Regions from separate parts of the Rhizobium sp. 62_C5_N11_2 genome, predicted to be linked through region 2. Evidence: predicted binding sites of a transcription regulator. Region 2 holds the regulator's gene; each other region holds the start of a gene.
What was found. The regulator LexA, encoded in region 2, represses DNA repair genes until DNA is damaged. The targets are predictions, from matches to a motif close to TGTTCNNNNTGTGTTCNG.
Positions count from the first base shown of each region.

Region 1 (10,243 bases), on a different contig from region 2:
GTCAGGCTGTCGAAATAGAAGCGGCCAGCGGCTGCAAGGGAGAAGGTGAAGCGGTTCTGCTGACCGGCATGGGTGATCTCGCCGCCTGCCGGGGCACCGATCGCCATCGGCTTCGTTGTATCGGTGACCTTCTGGATGGCGAAGGTGACGTCGAGGGGACTGTCGGGATTGGAGACATAGCCTTCGACGGCAAGCGTATAGGTTCCCGACAGGGCGAGCGTCTCGACGTCGCGATCGCCGAAGCCTTGCGACCAGACCTCTTTGCCGAAGGGATCGATGAGGCGCCAGTTGATGGAGCCGGTGCCGTCCCGCCAGTCGAAGTAGAAGCGCTCGCCGGCGGCAGCATCGAAACGGTAGAGCAGGGTCTCGCGGCCGGTCGCAAGATTGCCCTCGACCAGCTGGCCCGACGTGATCGGATTTGCGGCGGCAAGATCGAGCAGGCGGAACGCGTAGGAGCCAACCGAGGGGCCATTGCCCTGCACCCGCAATCGATAGATGCCCGGTACCTTGAGCAGGAGGGTGGCATCACTTCCAATCGTCCATGCATCGGAATTGGCGAAGGAGCGGGAGGAGACCACCTCGCCCTGCGGACCAACAAGATCCCAGAGCAGGTCAGGCGTGTTGCTCAGGGTATCGAAGAGGATTTGTTTTGGCTGGGTGATGTTGAAGACATAGTCGTCCTGTTCGCCCTCTGCGGTGATCTCCCCTTGTTTGGTCTCACCCAGGACGATGTCTGCGCCGGTCGGCGCCGGCAGCTCGACATGGCCTTGCGAGGTGACGTTGAATGTATATTGCATCGCCCCGGTGGCATCGACCTGCCCTTCGAAAAGAAGGGTATAGACGCCGGTTAGAGGAAGGGTGAGTGTCGGGCTATCATTGAAAAAGCCACCATAGACCTGGCCGCCATAGGGGTCGATCAATCGCCAGTACGGACTGCCGGCGGTGAGGACCTGTCGATTGAGCAGGATCTGGTCGCCGGCTTGAGCGCTGAAGCTGTAGATCGCTGTCTCGTTTCCCGAGGCGAGCGTCCCAGGAACCTGCTCGCCCCGGATAATCGGATTTGCGGCGGCAAGATCGAGCAGGCGGAAATCGTAGGAGCCGGTGGCGTCGTTGTAGCCGTCAACGGTGAGCGTGTAGGCGCCGGCCAAGAGTTCGAGCACCGGGCTGCCGGAAAGGCTGGCGGCGTCCGAATTGGTGAAGGGACGGGCGTCGATCTCCACACCGCGCGGGCCGATGAGGCGCCATTGCAGGTTCGGATCGTTTGTCAGGCTGTCGAAATAGAAGCGGCCAGCGGCTGCAAGGGAGAAGGTGAAGCGGTTCTGCTGACCGGCATGGGTGATCTCGCCGCCTGCCGGGGCACCGATCGCCATCGGCTTCGTTGTATCGGTGACCTTTTGGATGGCGAAGGTGACGTCGAGGGGACTGTCGGGATTGGAGACATAGCCTTCGACGGCAAGCGTATAGGTTCCCGACAGGGCGAGCGTCTCGACGTCGCGATCGCCGAAGCCTTGCGACCAGACGTCTTTGCCGAAGGGGTCGATGAGGCGCCAGTTGGCGGCGTTTGTGCCATTCCTCCAGTCGAAGAAGAAGCGCTCTCCGGCGGCAGCATCGAAACGGTAGAGCAGGGTCTCGCGGCCGGTCGCAAGATTGCCCTCGACCAGTTGGCCCGACGTGATCGGATTTGCGGCGGCAAGATCGAGCAGGCGGAAATCGTAGGAGCCGGTGGCGTCGGCCGATCCACCGACGGTTAAAGTATAATCTCCGGCAACAAGATCGAGTAGTGTGGAACGAGAGGCGGAAGCCTCCGAGTCGATGAACGGACGGTCTGTTCCTTCGGAACCGCTCGGGCCCGTCAAGCTCCACGTCAAATCACTATTTTCTAGAGAGTCGAAGTAGAGCTGTGCGTGTTCAGCTAGGTGGAACGTGAATTTGTCGGTCTCACCGGGGGTGTCTATCGACCCATGGACTGGCAAAAAATCGGCCGAAAGAAGCAGTCGTGGCTCAAGACTTTCGAATATGATGCCCGCAGTTTCGCGTGGCTCTGCTGCATCGTTTTTCTTTCTATTGTTTTCTTTCGATGAGGGCGAGTTGGAGGCTGACGACATGGCGTGCCCCGAACAACTGGTGCCCAAACGTTTAAGGCGAGTTGCAATATTCATTTACGCCCCCCGCGCAATGAGATCGATACAACCACTCCGGCTCAAAATTACGTTACCGTATATTCTAGATATATAAATTTCACCTTTAGAGGTACTAGTGGTAGGCAGCGCTACCTTCTGACGCGAACAGCGCAACCATAAGTTATGGCAGCATCCGGAGTAACGCTTTATTGGATGCGCGAAAATGTTCGACTGCTCTGCGGCAGACTTGAGTTCGCCTTCTCGCTTGCGTTCACGATCATCGTTCTGTGGAAATTTGCCAACCAGAGCGCCGCCGATTGACGGGGTAGTGCAGGCAATGACCACAGCAAGCGGACTGGCGCAGTTTGCCGGTGGAATTTACGTGTTTGTCAGGATAGCGAAAGCTCCCTAACTTCTGGCGACGATGACGCAAAGACAACAAGCCACCGCTGAAGCTCTATGGATGGCCCCCGAAAAGTGGTGCGGTTCACGCGAGAAAATGATCAGCGCGTCAGGCCAAATCCCTGGCTTCATCCCAAGGCGCCCGCATCCAAGTGCATGCGGATCAGCTCCTCGAGATCGAAAGCCTTGCCCTTGGCAGCAAGTTTCTCGGCCTTGATTTTGGCCGCCTTCTCAAGCGCGAAGCGCGGGGAGGGCAGTCCCCAGCGCGCATGGACCAGCTGCGTCTTCCCGTCGGCGGTGTTCCGGACGATTGGCCCCATCTGATCGGGGTTCATCTGGTAGGCGGGCATCAGGTTAATCAGGCTTTCGGCCCATTTTGCGACCCAGTCCCTGTCTTCCATGCGATAAAGGTTGCACATTGCAAGCCATCTACTCCGCTTCAGCTCGAATGACGGACAATCTAGCGCATGGCGGCGGTTTCGCTAGTCGAGCCGAAAGACCTCGGCATTGTCCTGGCGTTCTCGCAAGCCTTTGTACGACGGATGACGGAGTTTCCCGTCCGCCGTCCAGGCGCGAAACTCGATCTCGGCGATCAAGGTCGGTTCGACCCAGACAATATCGGCGCTTCCGGAATAGGACAGGGGCGGCTGCTTTCGCTTCCATCGCAGCGTGTCCAGCATCTTCCGCAACCTGATGACCTCGGCTTGCCTGAATCCCGTGCCGACGCTTCCGATGTGGACGAGCTCATCACCACGATACGCAGCCAGAATCAACGAGCCGAAGCCAGCAGCGAAGGTCGCCGACCTCTCATAACCGACGATGAAGAAGGCCTCGCTCTGGACGCATTTGACTTTCACCCAATCTCCGGTTCGGCCGGAACGATAGGGCCGATCGAGGTGCTTGCCGACGATGCCTTCCAGCCCGAGGCGGCAGACATGCTCAAGCAGGACAACTGGTTCGCCATCGAGTGTTTCCGATAGCCTGATGGCGCCGACTTGATCATTCTTTGGCCCGTTCAACGTGTCCTCGAGAAGGTGTCGGCGCGAACGGTATTCGACACCGCGCAGATCGTGCCCGTCCAGATAGATAAGATCGAAAGCGTAAAGGACGGCGTCGGAGGCACGGTTGCCAGCTTGTTTGCCGGATGCGCCAAGCGATTGCTGCAGCAGACCGAAATCCGGCCGGCCCTCTTCGTCGAGCACGACGGCTTCGCCATCGATGATCATCGTCGCCGGCCCGAGTGCTCGGGCGGCCTGCTCTATGGCCGGAAACCGATGCGTCCAGTCATGGCCGCCGCGGGTGAGGATCCGGATCCCTTGCGGCTCGATATGGACCGCAAGGCGATAGCCATCCCATTTCAGCTCCCAGCTCCACTCGTCTCCTTTTGGGGGATGAGCCTTCAGTTGCGCTAGCGCGGGTTCGACGCGCTCAGGCATGGGATCGAAGAGCAGCTGGGGTTGGGCTGGATTGCGCTTCCTGCGCGGCCGGGAACGGATCGGGGCCTCGGCGTCATGAAGGAGGGGTTTTGATCTCGGAGGCTTCTTCATCACCCCAGTTCAGCAGAAAAATCTTAAAGACACTGTGACGATACCGACTTGTCCCCGCAATTCACACAAAGGGAGTAGCGCTCGCGAATGCTCGGAAAAAAATTCGCAGGCTTCTATTGCGCTGATTCCCATGGGTATTCTGTTGATTCCTAATGTTCAGGATAATATTCCCAATCCTCCGGTTGCTTGACTCTTTTATTTGGTCGGAACAGAAAGGGAACATCCGCATTTTGATCGACATGATGTCGGCCGCCAACACGACCTTGAAGGGAGCCGTGAACGATGACTGCTGCCCGTGAACGGGTGATTACCGACCTGCGCGAGCGCATCGCCTCGCTGGAGGGCGTGTCAGCCAGAAAGGCTGGCTGTCTGTCCTTCGGCGTGCCGGAAATCGATGCGGTCCTGCCGGGCGGTGGTTTGGCCTATGGTGCCCTGCACGAATTTGCCGGCGGCGGGTCGGGCACGGTTGATGGCGCGGCGGCAGCGCTTTTTGCGGCGGGGATAGCTGCCCGCACCAAAGGTCCCGTTGTCTGGTGCCTGACGCGTCCCGATCTCTTCTTTCCTGCACTCGCCCAGGTCGGACTGCATGCTGACAGGGTGATCTTCGTCGAGTCCGACAAGGAAGAAGATGTGCTCGCCAACATGGAGGAGGGGCTGTCCTTCGGTGGGCTCGGCGCGGTCGTCGGTGAACTCGTTCGCCTGCCGATGGTCAGCTCGCGCCGGCTGCAGCTGGTGGCCGAGCGAACGGGCACGATGGCGCTCGCCGTCCGGCGATGGCGTCGGCAGACGGAGGCCAACGATTTCGGACAGCCGACGGCGTCGACCACGCGATGGCGGGTGAGCGTCATGCCGTCGGAGGAATTGCCAGTGCCGGGTGTGGGAAGGGCCCAGTGGTTGCTGGAATTGATGCGCGTGAAAGCGGGTGAATGTGCTGAGTTTCTCGTGAGGGCGTGCGATGACAAGGGTCGTCTCGATCTATCTTCCGGATCTGCCGACGGATCGTATTCGTCGCGCCGATCCGTCAATTCCGCCTGAACAGGCGATCGCCGTGATCGCCAGGAGCGGCTCGAAACGCTGGGTATCGGCGGCCGACGCGGCCGCCCGAAAGGCCGGCGTGCATGTCGGCATGCCGGCCGCCAAAGCACAGGCGCTGTTCCGCGGCCTGATGCTGGTCGATGCGGATCCTGTAAAGGATGCCGCAGCACTCGAACGCATTACCCTTTGGGCGCTGACGCTCTATTCTCCGATCGTCGCAGTCGATGGGGTCGACGGGATCGTCATGGATACCGAGGGTGCCGACCATCTGCAAGGCGGCGAGCTGCCGATGGTGACGAAGATCGCCAATCAGTTCCTGGCAAAAAAACTCACTCCCCGTGTCGCGATCGCCGACACCTGGGGTGCAGCCCACGCCTGCGCCCGTGTCATCAGCCGCGAAACGGTCATCGTGCCTTCAGGTGAGACCGTCCGCGCCGTCGAAAAGCTGCCGATATCGTTGCTGCGCCTTCCGGGAAAGGTTGTCAGCGATCTGCGCACGCTTGGCTTCCAGACGATCGGCGAATTGGCCAACATGCCGCGCGCGCCGCTGACGCTTCGTTTCGGTCCGGAGATTGGCCGGCGGCTCGACCAGATGTTCGGCCGGGTTCCCGAACCAATCGATCCGATCCGCACCGCCGAAACGATCGAGGTCTCCAGAGCCTTCGCCGAGCCGATCGGTGCTGCCGAAACCATCAACAAATATGTCGGCCGGCTGGTCGTACAACTGATCGAGGAACTGCAGAAACGCGGCCTTGGTGTTCGGCGCGCCGACCTGATCGTCGAGAAGGTTGACGGAACACGGCAGGCGATCCGTGCCGGCACGGTGAAGCCGGTGCGCGATGTCGGGTGGCTGACGAAGCTGTTTCGCGACCGGACGGAAAAGATCGAACCCGGCTTCGGGATCGAGAAGCTCAACCTGGTTGCGGTGATAGTCGAGCCGCTGGAGGAGCGCCAGAAATCCTCCTCGCTGGTCGAGGAGGAAGTGAAGGACGTGACGCCGCTGATCGATATCTACGGCAATCGCGGCCAGCGCGTCTATCGGGTGGCACCGGTTGCCTCCGACGTGCCAGAGCGCTCCGTTCAACGCATCAGCGCCGCGGCCGACCCGGTCGAGGTCACCTGGGTCAGCCATTGGCGCCGGCCGGTGCGGCTGCTGGCCCGTCCCGAACTGATCGAGGCCATCGCCTTGCTGCCGGACCGCCCGCCGGTCTCGATTACCTGGCGCGGAAGGCGCCGGAAGGTCAAGCGAGCCGATGGGCCTGAGAGGATTTTTGGCGAGTGGTGGCAGCGTGACGCAGAGATGGAGGCGGTGCGGGACTACTTCGTCATCGAAGACGAGGCCGGCGAGCGTCTTTGGGTGTTTCGCTCAGGTGATGGCATCGATCCCGAAACCGGAAGCCACCGCTGGTTCTGCCATGGGATCTTCGCATGAGTTATGCCGAGCTGCAGGTCACGACCCATTTTTCCTTCCTGCGCGGCGCAAGCTCGGCGCAGGAACTGTTCGATACCGCCAAGGCTCTTGGCATCGAAGCCATCGGAGTTGTCGACCGCAATTCGCTTGCGGGAATCGTTCGGGCGCTTGAAGCATCGCGCGCCACGGGATTACGTCTCGTTGTCGGTTGCCGGCTCGATCTGCAAGACGGCATGTCGTTGCTGGTCTATCCGACCGATCGCGCTGCCTATTCCAGGCTCACCCGGCTGATCACGCTCGGTAAGTCGCGCGGCGGCAAGAACAACTGCATCCTGCACTGGGACGATGTCATCGCCTACAACGACGGCATGATCGGCGTCCTGGTGCCGGATCTGCCGGATGACGTCTGCGCGATCCAGCTGCGCAAGATGGCCGAGCTTTTTGGCGACCGCGCCTATGTGTCGCTTTGTCTGCGGCGTCGGCAGAACGATCAGCTGCGGCTGCATGAGATTTCCAATCTTGCAGCGCGGTTCAAGGTGAAGACGGTCGTCACCAATGACATCCTCTTCCACGAACCAGGTCGCCGGCAGTTGCAGGACATCGTCACCTGCATTCGCACCCGCACCACAATCGACGAGGTCGGCTTCGAGCGCGAGCGCCACGCCGACCGCTATCTGAAGCCGCCGGAAGAAATGGAGCGGTTGTTTCGGCGGTACCGGCACGCCCTCGCGCCAACTATCGGTGGCCTTTGTATTGACACCGTTCCTTGCTGTCCAGGATCACCGGAATTTGGCCGGAATGCGACAAATGCAGCATGCGCACTATCAAAGTGCCGCCTTCGAGCGAGTGGCGTGTTACGCATTGGCTCGGGACGCTGCTCCGCGTAATACCTCTGAGACCAGCGCAAGCTCATCCTCATTGCTGTAGTAGTGAGGCGAAAAACGGACGGCGTCGTTCCTGACGCTGCATTTCACGTCGGCAGCATCTAAGTCTGCAAACAGGACGCTGGTGGCCATCTTTGGATTCTTCAGCAGGATGATGCCCGACTGGGATTCTTCCGGCCAATCACTCATGATTTCGTACCCTGCGGATTTAGCCTGCGTCCGAATTCGCGCTCCGAGTTCCATAACATAACTCTCGATCTTCTCCATGCCGATGGAATCGATCTCTTCAAGCCTCTTGGCCAATCCGAAGATGCCTGCGCCGTTCTCGGTGCCTGGTTCGAACCGCTTGGCGTCTGGAAGAAAATCGAGAACGCGATGAAAGGCGAAGGCGTCGTTCACACTCAACCAACCGACGATGCGCGGCTTGATGCGTTCGAAAGCCCTTTCGGAGAACGCGGCGAAGCCGATTCCGACTGGTCCGAGCATCCATTTATGCGCGCTCACAACGAGGACATCTACGCCTTCGCCCTCCATGTCCACGCTCAGCACCCCGACCGACTGCGTGCCGTCGACGACCAACAATGCGTCGTGATCGGCGCAGATTTGCGAGAATCCGGCGAGATCGACCCGGAAACCGCTGTAGAACTGAACATGGCTCACTGCGACCAGTTTCGTCCTGCTGTCGACCAGGAAACGAAGATCATCTGGAGCAAGCGCTCCGTTGCGCGCCTTCATCGTGCGGATTTCCACACCTTGCTGGGAAAGCGTCTCCCAAATGAGAAAGTTTGAGGGAAATTCGAGCTCAGGAACCACCAGGTTGTCACCAGGCTTCCAGTCGATTCCCAAGGCGACGAGCGACAGGCCATGCGAGGTGTTCTGGATGTAGGCAATCCGTTCCGCAGTCGAGCCAACAAGTTTGGCGGCAAGGCTGCGTCCTTTGTCGCATGTCGGCGCGCTTGCCACCATGATCCCGGACGTGTCCGTGGCATGGAGTGTCGCCTGCCGGGCGATCGCATCCCGCACGCCGATCGATATAGGGGAAACAGCGGCGTTGTTCCAATAGATGCATTCTTTGACGATCGGGTATTGGCTGCGGATGACTGCGAGTTCGGCCGCGTTCAGATAGGTCTGGTGCCTCGTTGAAGCGTGTGCGTTCATACATGATCTCGGTGAAAAAATGGCGCAGTTTCCGTCTGCTCCCGTCGCTCGTGAATTTGGTCACGGCAAACAAGCCAAAGCGAGGGTGAAAGCGAGCGGATGGCGCTCATCCGCTCGTAAGGGGCTTATTCGGCAATCTGATCGACAGAGGTGATGATACGGGATTTTTTGACCGCCGCGAGCGACATGCCATACTTGTCGAGGACGGTCTCGTACTTGCCGTTGGCGATGAGTTCCTGAAAAATTGCCTGCATCATTTCAGCTGAGGCCTTGTCGCCTTTCTGGACGGCGACGCCTAAAGGTAGGACATCGTAGACTCCCGGAGCAACGACGAGCTTTCCATTGCTGGTCTGCTCGTAATATCCAGCTGCGGTGGAGTCGTCGAAACGAGCGTCGGCCCGACCTGTCAGCACCGCCTGGATCGTGTCTTTCTGCTCGGGATAGATGACCTTGTCGATCTTGGGCAGGTTGGATTTCGCGCAGTCCTCGCTCAGCTTGTCCGTGGTGAAATCGGCCGCCGATCCGGTCTGGACAGCCACCCGCTTGCCGCACAGGCTCTTCGCATCCGAGATGGAGTCTTTTTTGTCAGGGAGAACCATCGCCACGGTTCCTGACTGGAGGAACGTGACGAAGTCGACCTGCTTCAAGCGATCTTCCTTCACCGTGAACGTCGCCCACGCTACCTTGACCCTTCCGGCCGAGAGCGAAGGAATTTGAGAAGCGAAAGGTATGCGCTGAAGGTCGAGTTTAGCCGTGATGAGCTTCGCCGCCTCGTGCGCCAAATCCACGTCCAGGCCAGCCGGCTGGCCGTTTGCATCGACGAACTCAAATGGTGCGTAATCGAGCCCATTTGCGATTGTGAGCGTACCGGACGACTTGACGGATTCCGTGACCGGAACCTCCGCTCCGATGGCGTTCTGCGCAAGCGTGAGGGCGACGAAAATACCCAGATGCGTGGCTTTCATGATGATCCCCTTTTTTGGACGTTGGCGTTTAGCACGGGTAAGGAAGCACATCCTGGACAGTGAATCGAATTGAAAAGATGCATTGACAATATGAGCTGCGTTCATGATCTTCTGCGGACCGCCGATATCTTTTGACGGCGAGCAAAAGCACCCGAGGGTCCCGATATGGCCGAGTTCTCTTTGAACCAAATCGATCTCAACCTCCTAAGGACCTTCGACGTCCTCATGCGGGAGCGGAGTGTGACCAGGGCTGCAGACAGACTTGGGCGCACCCAGTCAGCCATAAGCCATTCACTGGGCAGGCTTCGCGACGTGTTTAAAGACGACCTCTTCACCCGAGAAGCGGGGATCATGGAGCCGACCGCACGGGCGAAAGAATTGGCGGAGGTCATTTCCCAGGCCCTGCACGAAATTCGGGTGGCGGTGGACCGACACCTCAATTTCGATCCGACGACCACCTCTAGAAATTTTCGGATTGGCCTTTCGGACTATACGGCCGTCACCTACTTGCCCGAACTGATCGAGAATTTCTCGATGCTCGCGCCCAATGCTTCGTTGAATGTGGTCCACGCCAGGGAACCCGACGCACTCGGATCGTTGAAGAACCGCGAAGTGGAATGCGCGGTGCTTGGCAACCCCAAGCTCGATGCCGAGCACTTCGAGGTCGTGGAGCTTTCGAGGGATCGGATGGTTTGTGCTGGATGGACTGGAAATCCGGCGA
Region 1 covers NZ_JBPWPW010000002.1:442,364-452,606, forward strand. Annotated here, with positions in the region: gene AB8B31_RS25590 (Ig-like domain-containing protein) at 1-1,868, opposite strand, end outside; partial or broken gene AB8B31_RS25595 (LEPR-XLL domain-containing protein) at 1,962-2,159, opposite strand; partial or broken gene AB8B31_RS25600 (SOS response-associated peptidase) at 2,663-2,941, opposite strand; gene ligD (non-homologous end-joining DNA ligase) at 3,005-4,069, opposite strand; gene AB8B31_RS25610 (ImuA family protein) at 4,352-5,104, shown strand; gene AB8B31_RS25615 (Y-family DNA polymerase) at 5,025-6,536, shown strand; partial or broken gene AB8B31_RS25620 (PHP domain-containing protein) at 6,533-7,255, shown strand; gene AB8B31_RS25625 (aminotransferase class V-fold PLP-dependent enzyme) at 7,370-8,557, opposite strand; gene AB8B31_RS25630 (ABC transporter substrate-binding protein) at 8,683-9,522, opposite strand; gene AB8B31_RS25635 (LysR family transcriptional regulator) at 9,688-10,243, shown strand, end outside.
Region 1: the regulator LexA is predicted to act here: its motif matches at 4,274-4,291, upstream of AB8B31_RS25610 (ImuA family protein).

Region 2 (10,243 bases):
ATCGGTGAGGGCGTCAAGATCGGTCCCTTCTGCCATGTTGGGTCGCACGTCGTCCTGCATGCGAATGTCGAGCTTTTGTCGCATGCGGTCGTTACCGGCCGCACCGTGATCGGCAAGGGCACGCGCATCTTCCCGATGGCGGTCGTCGGCGGCGATCCGCAGAGCGTGCATCACGGCGGCGAGGAGACGACGCTGACCGTCGGCGCCCACTGCACGATCCGCGAAGGCGTGACGATGAACACCGGCACGGCCGATTTCGGCGGCCAGACGATCGTCGGCGACAACAATCTCTTCCTTGCCAATTCCCATGTCGCGCATGACTGCCGGGTCGGCAATCACGTGATCATGTCGAACAACGTCATGCTCGCCGGTCATGTCGTCATCGAGGATCGTGTCATCCTGGGTGGTGGCTCGGCCGTTCACCAGTTCACCCGCGTCGGCCGTCAGGCCTTCGTCGGCGGGCTCTCGGCAGTGAGCTACGACGTCATTCCCTACGGCATGCTGAACGGCAATCCCGGGCTGCTGAGCGGCCTCAACGTCGTCGGCATGACGCGCGCCGGTGTCGACCGCGCCGTCATTCATAGAGTGCGCCGCGCCTACAAGTCGATCTTCGAAGGAACGGGCTCGGTCCGCGAAAACGCCGCCGCCATCCGCGAAGAATATGCCGATTGCGAGCAGGTGGTCCACATCCTCGATTTCATCGCCGCTGACAGCGACCGCGCCTTGTCCTCGCCGACCCGGGGACAGAAGGGCTAGTCCGTGACTTTATCCGGCGACACCGCTGCGGGCCGGCTGGCGATCATCGCCGGCGGCGGCCTTCTGCCTTCCTATGTCGCCGAAGCCGCGCGAGCGGCGGGCGAAAATCCCGTCATCGTCGCGCTGAAGGACGAAAGCGACCGGCGCTGGGAAGGGTATGACCATGCCGTCATCGGCATCGGCGATTTTGCAGCTCTCGAGGGCCTCTTGAACCGCTACGGCATCGGCCGTGTCGTCATGTCCGGCAGCGTGCGGCGCCGGCCGGAATGGCGCGAGGTGCGCCCGACGCTGCGCACTCTGATGAAGATGCCGGCCGCGATCCGCACCTTGCTGTCCGGCGGCGACGATACGGTGCTGCAGATGGTGATCCGGCTGATCGAGGGAAACGGCCGGCGTGTCGTCGGTGCCCATGAGATCGCCCCGGACCTTCTTGCCGCCGTCGGCCCGCTCGGCACGGCGATACCGGGCGAAGAAGACCGGCGCGATATCAACCGCGCGGCGGAAGCCGCCGAAATGCTCGGCCGGCTCGATGTCGGCCAGGGCGCCGTCGCCATCGGCGGGCGTATCGTCGCGCTGGAGGGTCTTGAGGGCACGGACGAGATGCTGGAGCGTGTCGCGGGTCTCAGAGCCGCCGGGCGCATCTCGCCGCGCCGCCGCGGCGCGCTTGTCAAGCTCTGCAAGCCGCAACAGGATATCCGTGCCGACCTGCCGGCGATCGGCGTTTCCACGGTCTTGAACGCGAGGAAAGCCGGCCTTGCCGGCGTCGCCGTCGAGGCCGGCCGCTCGCTGGTGCTCGATCGCGCCGCCGTCATCAAAGCCGCTGATGAGGCCGGGCTTTTCGTCTGCGGCATCGATCGCGGCCTGCCGTCATGGGGGCTCGAATGAACGGGGCGCCGCTGAAGATCGCCGTCATTGCCGGCGAGGTGTCGGGGGATCTGCTTGGAGCAGATCTCATTGCCGCCCTGAAGCGGATTCATAGAGGACCGGTGGAACTCGTCGGCGTCGGCGGCGAGGGGCTGCAGGCGGAAGGCTTGCGGTCCCTGTTCGATTTCTCCGAGCTGTCGATCATGGGCATCACCCAGGTGCTGAGTCGGCTGCCGAAGCTCTATACCCTGATCCGCCAGACGACGGCTGCCATCATTGCCGCAAAGCCTGATATTCTTCTCATTATCGACAGCCCGGATTTCACCCATCGCGTCGCCAAGCGTGTCCGCACCGCGCTGCCCGATCTGCCTGTTGTCAATTACGTCTGTCCGAGCGTTTGGGCCTGGAAGGAATATCGCGCCACGCGCATGCTCGGCTACGTCGATCATGTGCTCGCCGTCCTGCCCTTCGAGCCGGCAGTGATGCGCACGCTCGGCGGGCCTGAGACCACCTATGTCGGCCATCGCCTGACCGCCGATCCGGCGCTGCTCGAAGCGCGGCGGTTGCGCGCCGGGCGCGCACCCGTCGGCGAAGCGGGTAAGACGATCCTGATGCTTCCTGGGTCAAGATCCTCCGAAATCAGCAGGCTGCTGCCGTTTTTCGAGGACGCGGCCAGGGAACTCGTCGCCCGCAACGGCCCGATGCGTTTCCTGCTGCCCACCGTGCCGCACAATGAAGCGCTGGTGAAGGGTCTCGTCGCCGGCTGGGCCACGCCGCCGGAGGTCGTGGTCGGATCCATGCAGAAGTGGAAGGCCTTTGCCGAAGCGGATGCCGCGATGGCGGCTTCCGGTACGGTCATCCTCGAACTCGGCCTTGCCGGCGTGCCGACGGTGTCCGTCTATAAGACGGATTGGATCATCAGCCTGCTGACCAAGCGCATCAAGGTATGGACGGGCGCATTGCCCAATATCATCGCCGATTATGCCGTCGTGCCGGAATATCTGAACGAGGTGGTCCGCGGCGCAAGCCTGGCGCGCTGGATGGAGCGGCTGTCGGCCGATACGCTCCAATTGAAGGCGATGAACGAGGGTTACGATCTCGTCTGGCAACGCATGCAGACCGAAAAGCCGCCCGGCGAGCACGCCGCCGAGATCCTTCTCGACGTGCTGGAAAAGAAAAAACCCGGTCATTTCTGACCGGGTTTTCTTTTGGGTTCTTTTAAAGCGATCAGCGCTTCGAAACCGGGATGTAATCGCGCTTCGGTTCGCCGACATAGAGCTGGCGCGGACGGCCGATGCGCTGTTCCGGATCCTCGATCATCTCGTTCCACTGCGCGATCCAGCCGACGGTGCGGGCAAGCGCGAAGAGCACTGTGAACATGGTCGTGGGGAAGCCCAGCGCCTTCAGCGTGATGCCGGAATAGAAGTCGATGTTCGGATAGAGCTTCTTTTCGATGAAATATTCGTCGGTGAGCGCGATGCGCTCCAGCTCCATCGCCACTTCGAGCAACGGATCATCCTTGATGCCGAGTTCGCCAAGCACTTCATGCGTCGTCTTCTGCATGATCTTGGCGCGCGGATCATAGTTCTTGTAGACGCGGTGACCGAAGCCCATCAGGCGGAACGGATCGTTCTTGTCCTTGGCGCGGGCGATATATTCCGGAATGTGGTCGACCGAGCCTATCTCGTTCAGCATGTTGAGCGCTGCTTCGTTGGCGCCGCCATGCGCGGGGCCCCAGAGGCAGGCGATGCCGGCAGCGATGCAGGCGAACGGGTTGGCGCCCGACGAACCGGCGAGACGGACGGTCGAGGTCGAGGCGTTCTGCTCATGATCGGCATGCAGGATGAAGATGCGGTCCATGGCGCGGGCAAGCACCGGATTGACCACATATTCCTCGCAAGGCACGGCAAAACACATTCGCAGGAAGTTCGAGGCATAGTCGAGGTCGTTCTTCGGGTAAACGAAGGGCTGGCCGATATGGTACTTGTAGGCCATGGCGGCAAGCGTCGGCATCTTGGCGATCATGCGCAGGCTGGCGACCATGCGCTGGTGCGGATCGGTGATGTCGGTGGAGTCGTGGTAGAAGGCCGACAGCGCGCCGACGCAGCCGCACATGACCGCCATCGGATGCGCATCGCGGCGGAAGCCGGTGAAGAAGCGGCTCATCTGCTCGTGCACCATGGTGTGGTGCGTGACGCGATAATCGAAATCCTTCTTCTGCACGGTGGTCGGCAGTTCGCCGTAAAGCAAGAGGTAGCAGACCTCGAGGAAGTCGCCATGTTCGGCGAGCTGCTCGATCGGATAGCCGCGATGCAGCAGGACACCTTCGTCGCCGTCGATGTAGGTGATTTTCGATTCACAGGATGCAGTCGACGTGAAACCCGGATCGTAGGTGAAGGAAGCCGTGTTCTTGTAGAGGGCACCGATATCGATGACGCTCGGTCCGATCGTGCCGCTTTTAACGGCAAGGTCGACTGATTTGTCACCGATTTTTATTGTAGCGCTTTGATCCGTCATGCTGATCCTCCGAAATGGCGGTGGCGCCATAAAAGCGCCATAGGGGTTAAGCGTCCTCACCGATAGCTATATGATCGCGAGGCTAATGCCAAGTTACCGTGATGGCATTTTGTGCATTGCAGTATCACCTTTTAGGCACTGCAGCGATGAGCCGCATGCATATCGGAAGCCGATGATTCGACTGCTCTTTTGGCTCTTTCAATTTTCCCTCACTTTTCAATCGATTATTCTTGCCGGATTTGATTGGCGGTTGCATTCTGGCTGTCTGGGCGAGTGACCTTGGGCAGCACATGCAGGAGTTGACGACAGTCGAATTGCGGCCGGAAGCAGGCGCCGGCCTTGCCGACTCCGCCGGTTTTTCTCCGCCTGTCGTGGTGACGCGGCCTGCAAGGACGCAGTCGGCGACACCGTGGCGCCACCGGCTGCCGGCAGCAGCCTCGCAATCGCTGCGTGGTGGCATGCGCATGCTGGGCGAAGAGGCGGACCATGGCCGCCTGCTGCTGTTCTCACCGGTCTTCCTCGGCGCCGGCTCAGCCTTCTGGTTTCTAGCGGCATCGGACTTCCCGCTCGTTGCATCGCTGCTCTGCCTGTTGGTGCTGACCGTCGCGGTTCTCATCGCCAGCCGCAGCCGGGCGGCATTGCGGGCAACGCTGCTGGCGCTTGCACTTGTCGCCTGCGGCGTGGTCTCGGCGCAGCTCGAGAGCCGACGGGCTTCGACCGTGATCCTCGATTCATCAGTGACGACGACGGTGACCGGCCGTGTCGAGCGGCGCGAAGGCGATGGTCGCGGGCGGTGGCGCTATATTCTTGCCGTCACCGGCACTGAGGCGCCGGAGGTGAAGCGGCCGCCGGGGCGCATAACCGCGATCGCCCGCGGCGCGGACGCGCCTTTCGAGATCGGTGATATCATAACCGGCAGGGCACGGCTGACGCCGCCAGCAGGTCCAGCGCTTCCGGAGCTCAACGACTTCTCCTTCGGTGCCTATTTCGATGGCATCGGCGCCAACGGCTTCTTCTACGGTGCGCCGACAAAGGTCGATTTGCAGGCAGGTCCGCAAGCGGCCAGATCGACGACGGAAGCGCTGCTCGAAGGTCTCTATCGGCTGCGCAGCGGTATCGGCGACCGCATAAGGTCGATCCTGCCCGGCGACACCGGCGCTTTTGCCGCTGCTCTGGTGACGGACGAGCGGCGCGCCATCTCGAATGAGACGACGGAGGCGCTGCGCCAGTCCGGTCTGGCTCATATCATCGCTATCTCCGGCCTCAACATGGCGCTGTCAGCCGGCATCTTCTTCGTCGGTTTCCGCATGCTGCTCAGCCTCTTTCCCGGTGTCGCCCAAGCCTATCCGACCAAGAAGATCGCTGCTGCCGGCGCGCTCATCGCCGTCACGGCCTATTTCCTGATCTCCGGCTTTGCCGTCTCGGCCGAACGCGCCTTCATCATGATGGCGATCATGTTGATTGCCGTCTTCTTCGACCGGCCGTCGATCAGCCTGCGCAATGTCGCTCTCTCGGCGCTCGTCATTCTCGCCATTTCACCGTCCGAGGTCTTGGGTCCGAGCTTCCAGATGTCCTTTGCCGCGACATTGGCGTTGGTATCTGGCTACCAGCTGTGGAAGGACCGGCGCGTCCGCGAAAACGCTTTCCTGAAGCTGCCGGTTTTTCGGCCCGTCGTTACGGTTGCGGGTTTCTTCGGCGGCGTCTTCCTGACCTCGCTGATCGGCGGCTTTTCCACCGCGCTGTTTTCGATCGAGCATTTTCATCGCCTGACTGCCTATGGCCTGCCGGCAAACCTCGCGACGATGCCGATCATCTCCTTCATCATCATGCCGGCCGGGTTGCTGGCGATGCTGCTCATGCCTTTCGGTCTGGACGTTTTGCCTTGGAAGGTCGTCGGATTCGGCCTCGATCTGGTGATCGCGATCGCAAAGACGGTGTCCGGCTGGGGTGGCGACATCGGCATCGGCCGCTTGCCCGCTTGGTATTTCGCGATAGCCGTCGCAGGCTTTCTGCTGCTGACGCTGCTCCGCACCCGGCTGCACCATATCGGCACATCGATCATCGCGGTGTCGACGCTCGTCCTCTTGCTTCTGCCGGTTCCCCGGCCGCCGGATCTGGCGATTTCGGAGGATGGTGGTCTCGTCGCAATCGTCGAGGCGGGGGCCATGGCTTCCAACCGTGAAAGACCGCCGGATTTCATCTTCGACCAGTGGCAGAGAGCGCTGGTCCTGCCGACGCATCACCCGCCGAAGATGCTGGATGGTCCTGCTATCCCGCCGGAGGGAGAAGACCGCCGCGTCAGGCTTTCCCGCGATCAGCAGAACGAAGCAAGGTCGGCGATGCGGGCGGCTGCAGCTGGTGGTGAAGCAAACCGCTTTTCCTGCGTCAAGAAGGCCTGGTGCATATCAAGGCTTGGCAATGGTCACGTGGTTGCTGTCATCGACAATGCCGCCTATCTCGGTCCGGCATGCGACGCGGCCGATATCGTCGTGACGTCGGTCCGCCTGCGCTTCAACAGCTGCCGCTCAGGGGCGACGCTCTTCACCGGCGAAACGCTGCGCAGGACCGGTTCCGTCGAGTTGCGCTTCGCCGACGCCGGCCTGGAGGTCGCAACCGCATTCGATGCATTGTCGCGGCCATGGATGCGGCATCGCGCCTATGACTGGCGCAGCAACAGTTTTGCCGAATCCGGACTGCCTGATGTCAGTGATAGCGGCGAATGAGGCCGACGAGCTTGCCCTGAACCTTGACGCGGTCCGGCCCGAAAATCCGGGTCTCGTAAGCCGGGTTGGCCGCCTCCAGCGCGATCGAGGCGCCTTTGCGGCGGAAGCGTTTGAGTGTCGCTTCTTCGTCATCGACGAGAGCAACGACGATGTCGCCAGGACTTGCGGTGCTGCCGTTGCGAATAATCACGGTGTCGCCGTCGAAGATGCCGGCGTCGATCATCGAATCGCCCTTGACCTCGAGCGCATAATGTTCACCGGAACCGAGCATGTCCGCCGGAACGACGATTTCGTGGGTGTTGTTCTGGATCGCCGAGATCGGAACACCGGCGGCGATACGGCCCATGACCGGCACGGATACCGAGTTGCCGTTGTCGGCGACGGGTTTTGCCGGAGCAGGAGTGGCGACCGGCTGCGGCTTGCCAAGGCTGCCCTCGATGACGCTGGGCGAAAAGCCCCGCCGGGGCTGAATGCTGGGGCTGTAGGCCTCCGGAAGCTTGATAACCTCGAGCGCACGGGCGCGGTTCGGTAGGCGGCGAATGAAGCCACGTTCCTCGAGCGCCGTAATCAGCCGGTGAATCCCGGACTTGGAAGCGAGGTCCAGGGCATCCTTCATTTCGTCGAAAGATGGCGGAACGCCGGATTCCTTCATGCGCTCATGAATGAAAAGGAGAAGCTCCTGTTGTTTGCGCGTGAGCATCGACGTTGTGACCTCGTGATTGAAACAAATCCAGAACAGACACTATATGTTCCATATGTGTTCCGCAAGTAGCTAAATTTCCGTAAAACTTGGCGCCAACTCGTTGAGATTTTTATTTTCATTCGCCGGATTGGGACACATGTCTTGCATTGAGGGGCGCGCCATCGCACATCTCTTGCCGCTTCCAGGAGGGATATCATGAACGAGCGTTCCGCCAAGCCGCACCCGCTGGATCATGTGGTGCTGCCCGTCGTCAATATCGATCTGGCGCGCGAGAGGCTTGGCAAGCTCGGCTTCACCGTTGCCGCCGATGCACGCCATCCCTTCGGAACGGAAAACGCCTGCGTCTTTTTTGCCGACAAGACTTATCTGGAGCCGCTCGGGATTGCGAGTGTCGAGGAGAGCGAGGCCTCAGCGCGGCAAGGCAATGTTTTCACCGCCCGCAACCGGGCCTTCCGCTTCCGCTGCGGCGAGGAGGGGCTTTCGGGGCTTGCTTTCGGTAGTAAGGATGCCGGCATCGATCATCAGAACTTCGTCGGCAACGGATCGAGCGCCGGCGAGATGCTGCAGTTCACCCGGCCGATGACGATGCCGGACGGTTCTGAGAGCGTCGCCGGCTTCAAGCTGGCTTTTGCCGGCGACCTGCGAGCGCCCGATCTCTTCCTTTTCAGCGTCGAACGCGTCAATCCGCTGCCGGCCGACCGCGGCGCGCTGGAGACGCATGCCAATGGCGTCACCGGCATTGCCGAGATCGCGCTCTGCGCGCCTGATGCCGCCGCTTTCGGAGCCTTCGTCGGCCTTGCCGTGGCGCAGGCGGCAGTCGAGAAAACCGGTTTTGGCGTCAATGTTGCTGCTTCGAACGCGAAAATCAGCCTGATGACGCCGGAAGGGCTAGAAGCCTATTTCGAGATCGCCGGCTCATCCGCCGATCGCGGCCTCCGTGGCCGGGCAATCCTCTTCATTGTCGCCGATCTTGCCGTGACAGAAGCGCATTTGGCTGCTAACGGGGTGACATACACGCGCAAGAACAATCGCATTCTGGTGAAGCCCGCGCCCGGGCAGGGCACGCTCTTCGCCTTCGAGGAGACACGATGAGCACTGAGACGAATTCCGAAGTCAAGATCGGCGAAGGCCAAGGCCAGGTGACCTTTTCCAATACCGGCCGCCTGTCGCTAATTGCCGGTCCCTGCCAGATGGAGAGCCGCGACCACGCCTTCATGGTTGCCGGTACGCTGAAAGAGCTTTGCGCAAAGCTCGGCATCGGCCTCGTCTACAAGAGCTCCTTCGACAAGGCGAACCGCACCTCGCTCTCGGCTGAGCGCGGTATCGGGATCGAAAAGGGCATGGAGGTCTTTGCCGACCTCAAGAAGGAGTTCGGCTTTCCTGTCCTGACCGACGTTCATACCGCCGAGCAATGCGCGGAGGTGGCAAAGATCGTCGACGTCCTGCAGATCCCGGCCTTCCTTTGCCGCCAGACCGACCTTCTCATCGCCGCCGCCAAGACCGGCCGCGTCGTCAATGTCAAGAAGGGCCAGTTCCTCGCCCCCTGGGACATGAAGAACGTCCTGAAGAAGCTCAACGCCAGCGGCAATCCGAACGTGCTGCTGTGCGAGCGCGGCGCCTCCTTCGGCTATAATACGCTGGTTTCCGACATGCGCTCGCTGCCGATCATGGCGGCGATGGGCGCGCCCGTTATCTTCGATGCCACCCATTCCGTTGCGCAGCCGGGCGGGCAGGGCGATTCCTCCGGCGGTCAGCGGGAATTCGTGGAAACACTGGCGCGCGCAGCAGTGGCTGCCGGTGTTGCCGGTGTCTTCGTCGAAACCCACCAGGACCCCGACAATGCACCTTCGGACGGCCCGAACATGGTCTATCTCGAGGACATGCCGCGGCTGCTTGAAAAGCTGCTTGCCTTCGATGCGGTCGCCAAGGCTTGACGTTCAACAGCCTGACATGATCGTGCTATAGGCATGTCGCGAAAAAGTGTGCAGCGGTTTTGCGACAACGACATGCGGAAAGCCAAAGACCTAAAGCGTGGCAAGCGAATCTGAAAGATCGCGACGCGCTTTAGGCGAGATCCAAACACTGGTTCGAAGGCTGGAAATTGCAGCATTGTAATTTGCACGCCTTCGACTAAGACAGGTTTCGAACCGACTTATCACCACCCACCGAGCAGGAAGAACCCATGACTGCAATCACCGATATCATCGCCCGCGAGATTCTCGATAGCCGTGGCAACCCCACCGTCGAAGTCGATGTCTATCTCGAAGATGGCAGCATGGGCCGCGCGGCCGTTCCCTCGGGCGCCTCGACGGGCGCGCATGAGGCGGTCGAACTGCGCGACGGCGGCAAGCGCTACCTGGGCAAGGGTGTCGAAAAGGCGGTGGAAGCCGCCAACACCGAGATCTTCGACGCGATCGGCGGCATCGACGCCGAAAACCAGATCCAGATCGACAACATCATGATCGAGCTGGACGGCACGCCGAACAAGTCGCGCCTCGGCGCCAACGCCATCCTCGGCGTGTCGCTCGCCGTCGCCAAGGCTGCTGCCCAGGCGTCCGGCCTGCCGCTCTACCGTTATGTCGGCGGCGCTTCCGCCAGCCTGCTGCCGGTGCCGATGATGAACATCATCAACGGCGGCGCCCACGCCGACAATCCGATCGATTTCCAGGAATTCATGATC
Region 2 covers NZ_JBPWPW010000001.1:1,802,819-1,813,061, forward strand. Annotated here, with positions in the region: gene lpxA (acyl-ACP--UDP-N-acetylglucosamine O-acyltransferase) at 1-756, shown strand, start outside; gene AB8B31_RS09185 (LpxI family protein) at 760-1,641, shown strand; gene lpxB (lipid-A-disaccharide synthase) at 1,638-2,816, shown strand; gene gltA (citrate synthase) at 2,848-4,137, opposite strand; gene AB8B31_RS09200 (ComEC/Rec2 family competence protein) at 4,428-6,860, shown strand; gene lexA (transcriptional repressor LexA) at 6,841-7,560, opposite strand; gene AB8B31_RS09210 (VOC family protein) at 7,759-8,655, shown strand; gene kdsA (3-deoxy-8-phosphooctulonate synthase) at 8,652-9,497, shown strand; gene eno (phosphopyruvate hydratase) at 9,746-10,243, shown strand, end outside.

Region 3 (10,243 bases), on a different contig from region 2:
GATGCAAGCCCGCGCTGAGCGCCGGATAACGCTTACTTCGCTATTGGGCGCACAGTTGCCATTTAAAAGCCGTGCTCGGTTGAGCGGTAGGCCGCAAGTGGTACATTCCTTTAATGGAAGTTCCGGCTCTTCACCTTGAGCTGATCAATATGAAGATCTGGAATGAAGATGTCCCTCGGCTTTGCGGCGGCCACGCTGTCCCGCGAATCCGGCGTTCCGGGCGAGCCGTGCACGAACTCGTCTCCCCTGCCGGTCGGCAGCCGGAACTCGGCGTCGCGGTCGGCCAGCCCGGATAGATCGCCGGACAGATCGAATACCTGCTGGGCCACGAGATGGACGACGTCGCCTTCACGCTGAATTCTCCCATTGATGGCTATCATCGATGCCCCGAGGACGACGCGACGGCGCTGCTCGAAGAGCTTGGGCCAGACAACGACGTTAGCCGGACCGGTCTCGTCCTCGATCGTCATGAAGATGACGCCCTTGGCGCTGCCAGGTCTCTGCCGGACGAGAACAAGGCCGGCGGTCATCAACCAGCGACCATCGCGCGCGTTCATAGCTTGCGCGCAGGTGACGATCCGGCGCTCCGTCAGGGCCTTCCGAAGGAATGCGACAGGATGATCGCGTAGCGTCAGCCCGATATGACTGTAGTCCTGGACCACGTTGTGCCCCTCGGTCATTTGACGGAGAGCGACCTCGGGTTCCTGTTGCTCGGCGACCGCCCTCGCCTCACGTTCTGAGGCGGCTGCAAAGAGCGGAAGCGGTTCGTCACGCAGGCCCTTGATCGCCCACAAGGCGTCGCGTCGCTGAAGTCCCAGCGACGGCAGGAAGGCGTCGGCCTCGGCGAGCTCGACCAGAGAAGCCGCCGGAACCCCGGACCGTCGCCACATGTCATCGATGCTTTCGAACGGCTGATCCATGCGAGCAGCCACGACACGCGCGGTATCGGCGGCGGCAAGGCCGCGCACCATGCGCATCCCGAGGCGGACTGCGTGACTGTCAGCATTGCCGATGCGCTCAAGCGTGCAGTCCCACCGGGAATTGTTGATGCAGACGGGTCGAATCTCAACCCCGTGGTTCCGGGCGCAGCCGACAATTTGGGCCGGCGCGTAAAATCCCATCGGCTGCGAGTTCAGCAGCGCCGCGCAGAAGACGTCAGGGTGGTGGCATTTCACATAGTTGGAGGCATAGGCGATCAAGGCGAACGACGCCGCATGGGATTCCGGGAATCCATAGCTGCCGAATCCTTCGAGCTGGCTGAAGGTCTTCTCGGCAAACTCGGCCGTGTAGCCGTTCCTGATCATGCCTGAGACGAGCTTGTCCTTGAAGCGCGAGACGCCGCCAGTGAACTTGAAGGTCGCCATCGATTTTCGAAGCTGGTCGGCTTCGCCGCCGGTGAACCCGGCGCAGACCATCGCGACCTTCATGGCAGACTCCTGGAAGAGCGGAACGCCGAGAGTCTTGCCGAGAACGGCTTCGAGCTCCGGCGTCGGATAGACGACCGGCTCCTTGCCCTCCCGGCGACGGAGATAAGGATGCACCATATCGCCCTGGATCGGACCAGGTCGCACGATTGCGACCTGTATGACCAAATCATAAAATGTCCGTGGCTTGAGCCGGGGCAGCATCGCCATTTGTGCTCGGGACTCGATCTGGAACGTCCCCAAAGTGTCTGCATTCCGGATCATTGCATACGTCGGCGGGTCCTCCTGAGGGATCTTCGCGAGATCAAGGTGCTCGTCCTTGTGTTCTCGGATGAGAGCGAAGGTCTTCGCCATGCAGGTCAGCATGCCGAGCGCCAGAATGTCGACCTTCATGAATTTGAGCGCCTCGACATCGTCCTTGTCCCACTCAATCACTTGCCGGTCGACCATTGCGGCGGGTTCGATCGGGACGAGATCGTCGAGGCGGTCGTGCGTCAGGACGAAGCCGCCTGGATGCTGTCCCAGATGCCGAGGAGCGCCCATGAGCTGCTGTGCAAGCTTGAGGGTCAACGCCAGACGGCGGTCTTCCGGGTTCAAGCCCTGATCGCGAAGACTGCGGTCGCTGACCAGCTCTTCCGACCACGCCCACATGCCCGAGGACAAGGCTTTAATGAGGTCCTCGGGCAAGCCGAGCGCCTTGCCGACGTCTCGGATGGCGCCCTTGGCCCTGTAGCGTGTGACGGTGGAGCAGAGTGCGGCCTTGTCCTTCCCGTAGGTCTTGTAGATCCATTGGATGACCTCCTCGCGGCGTTCGTGCTCGAAATCAACGTCGATGTCCGGCGGCTCGTCGCGCTCCTGGGAGACGAAGCGTTCGAACAGGAGATCGTTGGTCGAAGGGTCGATGCTGGTAATGCCAAGGATATAGCAGACGGCCGAATTCGCCGCCGACCCCCGCCCCTGGCAGAGGATGCCTTGCGACCGGGCAAAGCGGACGATCGAAAAAACAGTCAGGAAGTATGGGGCGTATTTCATCGTCCGGATGAGATCGAGTTCGTGACGGACGATTTTGAGAACCTCCGGCGGCAAGCCTTCCGGATAGCGGTTGGGCACGCATTCCCAGACATAGTGCTCGAGGGATTCCTGTGGGGTCTTGTCTGGGAGGATCGCCTCCTCGGGATACTGGTAGGTCAGTTCCTCCAGGGAGAACCTGCATCGCTCGACGATCTCCATCGTCCGGGCCAGCGCCTCGGGGTAGCGTGGAAACAGTCTCTCCATCTCTTCCGGCGGTTTGAGGAACCGGTCGGCATGACGCTCGCGCTCGAAACCGACGGTGTCGATGATCGTGTTGTGACGGATGCAGGTGACGACGTCCTGAAGCTGCCGTCTGCCCGGTTCGTGGAACAGGACGTCATTGGTGACAACCGTCTTCACACGGTGCTTGACGGCCATGTTCGACAACGCGTGAAGCCTTACCTGGTCGTTCGGACGACGCCGGAGACAGAGCGAGACGTATGCCCCATCTGCGAAGACCTCGGCCATCTTGCGAAGTTGGATGGCGCAGACATCGTCTGGGAGGTCGGGCACGAGGATACCGAGGAGCCCTTCGGAATAGAGGGCGACGTCCTCGAGGTTCAGGATGCAGTTCGCCTTGCCGCCCCTGCCCTTGCCGAGCGTCAGCAAGCGGGTCAGGCGCGAATATGCGGCGCGATCCGTGGGATAGACGAGGATCGACATGCCGTCCTGCAGATCGAGTCGACAGCCCACGACGAGGCGGACGCCCGTCGCGCGGGATGCTTCCAGCGCTCTGACGATGCCTGCCAGAGAGTTTCGGTCGACCACGCCGAGAGCTTCGATGCCGAGTTCCCTGGCGGTCGCGAAGAGCTCGTCGGCCGAGGACGCGCCACGAAGGAAGCTAAAGTGCGTCGTGACCTGGAGCTCGGCGTATCTCATCCGAATATCCCGTGCATGAACCATTTATGGGAGCCCGTTTCGGGATCGATGCCGTCGCCGGAGCGAAAGATCCAATATCGTTCGCCGATCTCGTTTTCGACGACGAAGTAGTCGCGCACCGCCTCGAATTCGCTGTCGCGCATCCACCATTCGCCGAAGACGCGTTCCGGCCCATCCGCACGCTTCACCCGATGGCGCTTGCCGCGCCACGTGATGCTGGCAGGCGGATGATCCGGCAGCAGAGCTATCGCCTCGATCGGATCCGGACGCGCAAACAGCCGCACAGGCCGCCGCCAATGGTGGACCCAACCCTCCGTCACTTCCTCGCCGACGGCGGCGATCCGCTGGACGCTACGCTCCGGAACGTCGGATGCGACTGGCGCGACCCGGAAGACGCGCTGGCCTCGATTGCCGAAGACGTCGATCAGCGGGGTGATGTCGGCGTCCTCGTCGTCGATAAGAGATGAGGTCTTCTGCTTCTCCTCGAGCGGTTCCGACATCACCGCGACGAGGGTCAGCTTTTCGATTCCGAACCCCGGTTCGATCTTTTCCGTCCGGTCACGGAACAGTTTCGTCAGCCAGGCGACATCTCGCACGGGCTTGGCGGTTCCCGCTCTGATCGCTTGGCGAGTACCGTCGACCTTCTCGACGATGAGATCGGTCCGACGGACGCCAAGACCCCTCCGCTGGAGTTCGGCGACGAGTTGAACAACCAGCCGTCCGACGTACTTGTTGATCGTCTCCGGCGCACCGATCGGTTCGGCGAACGCCCGGCTGACCTCGACGAGTTCCGGGCTACGGATGGGATCTATTGGTTCGAAGACGCGACCGAACATCTGGTCGAGACGGCGACCCACTTCCGGTCCGAAGCGAAGCGCCAAGGGAGCGCGCGGCGTTGCCGAAAGCTCCCCTATTGTCCGAAAGCCTAGCGTGCGCAGATCACTCACGATCTTCTCGGGCAGCCGAAGCAGCGAGATCGGAAGGCGCTCGACGGCCCGGATAGTCTCCCCACTCGGGACGATGACGGTTTCCCGGTTGATGGCACGGGCGCATGCGTGGGCGGCACCCCACGTGTCCGCTATGGCGACCCGTGTTGTCAGGCCCTTGGCGCGGAAGCGGTTGGCGATGCTCGTCAACATGCGCTCCTCGCCACCCTGTAGATGGTCCGCGCCCTCCGTATCCATGACGATGCCATTCGGCGGGTCGATGGCGACGATCGGCGAATACTGGCTCAACGCCCACATGGTGATGCGCTCGAGCGCCGCTGCATCGGCGGCGGGATCGGCGTCGATCATACGGAGACCCTGGAAGAGCGCCTGCGCCTTGGCGGCCGGAATGCCCACATGGAGGCCGACCTTCCTGGCCGCGGCGTCGGCGGCCGACACCCAGCGCTTGGAGCCGCTCTTCGAAATGACGGCGATCGCCTCCTCAACCGGAATGACGGGATCGGCCCGCCTGATCCTGTCCGTAGGGAGATCGGGAAAAAAAATCGATACGACCCTCGGCATCGCAGGCCCCCACTTCGAACTCAGCGCATTCGCCCGCTTTCACCCTCATCAGCTCCAGAAGCCACCTCGCCCGCCCGACGCCCGGAACTGGCAGCTCCTCGCTGGGGATGACGCTCACCCTCCAGCGCGTGGTCGACGCCGTCGGCTGGCCGAAGTCGCTGGCTTCGGTCTGCCGTCTCCATCGCCGCACCACGAGCGCCATCGTGCCGGTTTTCTCGGCTGCGAGTTGCAGCCGCCGGGACGCCGCCATCGGCAGCCGGACGATCTCGCCGATCACCGCCCCGAGGCCGCCGTATGAAAGGCCCTCCTCCATATTGGCAAGGACGTCTTCCTCCTTGTCGGACTCGACAAAGACGACCCGGTTCGGATGAAGACCCGCCTGCGCCAGGGCCGGGAAGAACAAGTCGGGACGTGTCAGGCACCAGACGACCTTGCCTTTGGTGCGAGCGGCTATCCCGGCCACGAACAGGGCGGCCGCCGCCCCGTCGACGGTGCCGGTCCCGCCGCCGGCGCACTCGTGCAGCGCCCCATAGGCCAATCCACCACCCGGAAGCCGCTCGTCGATCTGCGCTACACCGAAAGGCAAAACGCCACGGTTGCGCCGACGGGCGCTTTCCAGGTGCGCGATCTGCTCGCGCAGGCCGTCGAGGACGGCGTTTGGGGCGGCGGCTGAGTTCATGATCTCCTTCGACGGCAACCCGTTTTCAGCTTGAGAAACAGTAATATGTTCTGTATTTGTTCTTATAGAGTAAATGAGTCAATGCGCATGTGACCCGCTGAAGTTGAGCACGGGTGCAAGGCAGAAAAATCGCCAGCGGATTCAATCGGATGGTGGGAAAGGAATATTTTCGGATGCGCCGAATGCGGGTTGTGGACGATGCGCCCCCTAGACTGAAAGATCATAAAGTCCCGGTGGTCGAACTCATCTGCCGGGTCTGCGATCGCCATTGTGCACATGAGCGCAAACTGTTGGTGAAAGCGTTTGGCGCAAGCGTCACCTTCGCGGAAATCCGCCGGCGCATGGCCATGGGCTGCGAGCGGATGCAGACGCCCCACGGTGACAAGTGTGGGGCGCACTTCCCATGTTTGAGTCATGGTCTCGCTGATGGAGGCTAGATGATAACAGGCGAAGACAACCGCGAACGGCCGCGCAAGATTGTGCATGTCGACATGGACGCCTTCTACGCATCGGTCGAGCAGCGCGACAATCCGGAGCTGCGTGGCCTGCCGGTTGCCGTCGGCAGTCCTGCTGCCCGCGGCGTGGTGGCGGCCGCCAGTTATGAGGCCAGAAGGTTCGGCGTCCATTCCGCCATGCCCTCGGTGACTGCGCAGCGGAAATGCCCGGACCTCATCTTCGTCAAGCCACGCTTCGACGTCTACAAAGCCGTGTCGTTGCAGATCCGAACGATCTTCGCCGAATACACGCCGATGATCGAGCCGTTGTCGCTTGACGAGGCTTATCTGGACGTCACCGAAAACCTCAAAGGGATGGAGATTGCCACCGAGATCGCGGAGGAGATCCGCGCCAGGATCAAGGCGGCGACAGGACTGACCGCATCCGCCGGTATTTCCTACAACAAGTTCCTCGCAAAGATGGCATCCGACCAGAACAAGCCGGATGGCCAGTTCGTCATCACGCCGAAGAATGGTCCGGCCTTCGTCGAGCGCCTGCCCATCAAGAAGTTTCATGGCGTCGGACCGGCGACGGCCGAGAAGATGCATCGGCTCGGGATCGAAACGGGAGCAGACCTGAAGGAGAAAACACTCGACTTCCTCGTCGAACATTTCGGGAAGTCAGGACCCTATTTCTACGGGATTGCTCGCGGAATCGACGATCGTCAGGTCAAGCCGGACCGAGTGCGGAAATCAGTCGGCGCCGAAGACACATTCGCTGAGGACATCCATTCCTACGAACCCGCGCGCGAAGGGCTTCAGCCGCTGGTCGAGAAAGTCTGGGGATACTGCGAGGCCAATGAGATCGGCGCCAAGACGGTGACGCTCAAGGTCAAATATGCCGACTTCAGCCAAATCACCCGCAGCAAGACCGCTCCGGGACCCCTGTCGGCGATCACTGATCTCGAGGAGTTGGTCGACCTGCTTCTCATGCCGCTCTTCCCGCCGCAAAAAGGGGTCCGTCTGCTCGGCGTGTCGCTGTCTTCGTTGGAACGGCGGAGGCTTGAATCGACGCCGCAGTTGCGGCTGGCACTTTAGTTAGACACTTGCCGAATTTTTCCTGTCGGTGCCCATCGTGGCATAATTGTCGAGCCCATTGATGTGCGGTGACTTCCGACCGGAGAAGAGCACACCGGATAGGTCCCGTGTCAAAGTTCTGCTGTTGACCGATCGAGCCAGACTTCCAGAGTATCAGACCTCTGGGCCAGCCGGGGCGGACGTCTTCGCTGCCTTCGATGGCCCCGCCATCGAGCTGGCGCCAGGAACCCGCGAGGTCAGCACAACCGGGATCGCGCTCGAGTTGCCTTTGGGCGGGGAAGCTCAGATCCGATCTCGCTCGGGGTTGCCGGCGGAACATGGAATCATAGTCCTGAACTCACCCGGCCCGATCGACAGCGACTACCGGGGCGAGCTCAAGGTGATCCTATTCAACACTTCCAACGCGCCCTTCAGCGGTTCCGGTGACCGCATTGCTCAGTTGGTCATTGCCCCTTTCGTGCAGGCGGAGTTTCAATCTTTGCCGGAGATTTCGGAGGCACCTCGCGGAGGCAGGGGCCTCGGCAGCACGGGGATTATGATATCGCTTTCGATGGCACCAATGATCGCTTTCGGTACATTGCGGTCATTGAAATACGGATCGCGCAGTCAGCCACCAATCGCCAGGCGGATTTTAATGAGACGCTTGCAATCGTTGTTGCACAATTCAGTCGATCACATGATTGCCAGCGGTCATCGGACAGGCCGGGTTTGTCGGCGAAGCCACAGAGAGATAGGTCGTTCCAGAAGTTGGTCTTGGGTTTCAGGGCGATCCAACGACCGCCCATTCGAACCGTCCCCGGTGAGCTATTTGGCCACGTGCCACACTCCTCCAACGCCATCGCCGTTGGCTTCACCGGCTTTCTTATCCTCGACATAAGTGTAAAGCGGCTTAACCTCATAGGCCCACATCTCTTTGCCATCCGCAGCTTTGACTAGAGACCATTCGCCTTCCGCCTTGGCCTTGGCTCCAGCGTGGAACGCCGGCCACTTCTTCAGGCAATCGCTATCGCAGTTGGATTTGCCTTTCGTATCTTTGTCGAAGGTGTAAAGCACCATGCCTTTTTCAGTGCCCAGGACCTTGCCCATTTTCGTCTCGACCATCTTGGCCGGCTCGGCCGCAAAAGCAGACCCGGTTAAAGCAGTTAACGCACCTATCGCGATCAATATCGTTCTCATGATTTTTCTCCCATTCGGCAGTGCCGGCGGAATGCCAGCAGTACCCGATCTAACTGGCAAAAACGCCCAACTATGAAAGCGGTTCCGCTCATGGAGGACGACACGACATACCACTGGTCAATTTTGTTCCCGTGGAATGCGTGAGTGTATGTCCGGCCTGCGCCCTCTACCTCAGCCGCGGACGCCCTCCCGCGCAGCGGGTTCGTTCAATGGCCCCAAATCGGCCCCACTCTGCGCGCGGCGGATGTCTCCTACTGACGCGGATTCATCCGCGAATCCCGCACATCAGCAGGCCGACCGCCGCTTTAGTCGGGCTGCTCTCGCCTTGCACGGAACCTCGAAGGTTCCACGCCAGATGCCCAAGTCAGCAGTTTGGGCGGCTACCTGATCGTCCTGAAATGCTCCCTTGGAATATCTAGGCCAGTCTATGGCCCAGCCCTGCCTCACCAGCCAGGAATTCACGCTCTGCCCATCTGCCCTGAAGCAATCGGCAACAACGCGCTGATATCTGTCCTTGCCATGGCCCACGCAGCGGATCGGGCGCGATTTCGAAAGAAACTCGTCGAGTGCGAACGCGGCATCCTTGCCGCAGCGGTATGGCCTCCCTGCCGCGTCGCGACAGGCCTGCCAGCTTTCCGGAGCATCGATCCCATTCAGCCGGATCCGCTGCCCGGCGATCTCAATCGTGTCACCGTCGATGACCGACGCTCGGCCGATAAGCTGATCTGCTCCGGCAATCGAGTTGTCCAATGGATTCATTAGTGACTTCAGTAAGAGACGCGATGATTGGAGGAAGATGGAACTGCGGCCAGAAACACGGCAAAAACCTGACCTTGGCCGTCCTCAAGCCACACAACTCCGAGCAGCTCAGGCAGATCGAGCGTCAGATGATCGCGATCGAAAAGGAGATCATGCTGATCATTAAGGACGATCCCGACCTCGCGGGGCGCTTCGACATCATTGTCTCGATCCCGGGCGTGTCTGTAGTCACCGCCTTCGCGCTCCTGATCGACATGCCCGAACTCGGCACGCTCGATCAAGGGCAGGCAGCCTTGCTCACCGGCCTGGACCCGTCGCACGGCAGTCCGGGGCATGGACCGGCCGTCCCTTCAGGGCGCTCCGACATCAGGTCGTGGAGCGCCCTCACGTTTTCGATACCATTGCCGGAGATTGAAAGGCACTATGATACGGGGTAATTCTGTGATCGGCAGTGGAGAATCCGAGCCGGCAAACCAGCATCCGAGTGCTGAGTTGCACCAAACGAGCCAGAGCCTTTAAGACCGGTTGCGAAGTATCGCCGAACTAGCCTCCTGAGATCAACATGCAGTTCAAGCGCAATGAAATTCACGAGCTGTCGATCTTTCTCGCGATAGTCCAGTACCGTAGTTTTCGGAAAGCGGCGGATCACCTAGAGGTAACGGCTTCCGCCCTGAGCCACAGCATGAAGGCGCTTGAGCAAAGGCTGGGCGTTCGCCTCCTTAATCGAACCAGCCGCAGCGTTGCGCCAACCGCCGCCGGAACGGCGCTTGCCGAGAAGATTTCTGCCGGGCTCGAGCTTATCAACTCCGGCTTGGAGGACTTGAACGGGCACTATCAAGCTGGCGCCGGCAGCATTCGCATCAATGTTCTCAAAGATGCCGCCGTACTGCTTTTGCGGCCAGCCATCCCGGTGTTCCAGCAGCGCTTCCCCAATGTCGAACTTGAGGTCGCCGTAGATGACCAGTTCGTCGATGTCACCGCGGACGGCTTCGATGCCGGTATCCGGTACAGCGGCACCATTCCGGAAGACATGATCGCAGTTCCTCTCACTGCTCCTTTAAAATGGGTCGCGGTCGGTGCCCCCGACTATCTGAGGAACCACGGCCGCCCCGTGATGCCGGAGGATCTCAATTCCCACCGCTGCATCCGGATACGGACGGGCCGCGGCCAGATCTACAAGTGGGAATTTGAACGCGGCGACGACCGGCGCGAGAT
Region 3 covers NZ_JBPWPW010000002.1:573,525-583,767, reverse strand. Annotated here, with positions in the region: gene AB8B31_RS26280 (error-prone DNA polymerase) at 111-3,374, opposite strand; gene AB8B31_RS26275 (Y-family DNA polymerase) at 3,371-4,882, opposite strand; gene AB8B31_RS26270 (ImuA family protein) at 4,803-5,561, opposite strand; gene AB8B31_RS26265 (hypothetical protein) at 5,735-5,998, shown strand; gene dinB (DNA polymerase IV) at 5,999-7,093, shown strand; gene dut (dUTP diphosphatase) at 7,155-7,970, shown strand; gene AB8B31_RS26250 (COG4315 family predicted lipoprotein) at 7,898-8,269, opposite strand; gene AB8B31_RS26245 (thermonuclease family protein) at 8,555-9,028, opposite strand; gene AB8B31_RS26240 (hypothetical protein) at 9,019-9,465, shown strand; gene AB8B31_RS26235 (LysR family transcriptional regulator) at 9,591-10,243, shown strand, end outside.
Region 3: the regulator LexA is predicted to act here: its motif matches at 5,608-5,625, upstream of AB8B31_RS26270 (ImuA family protein).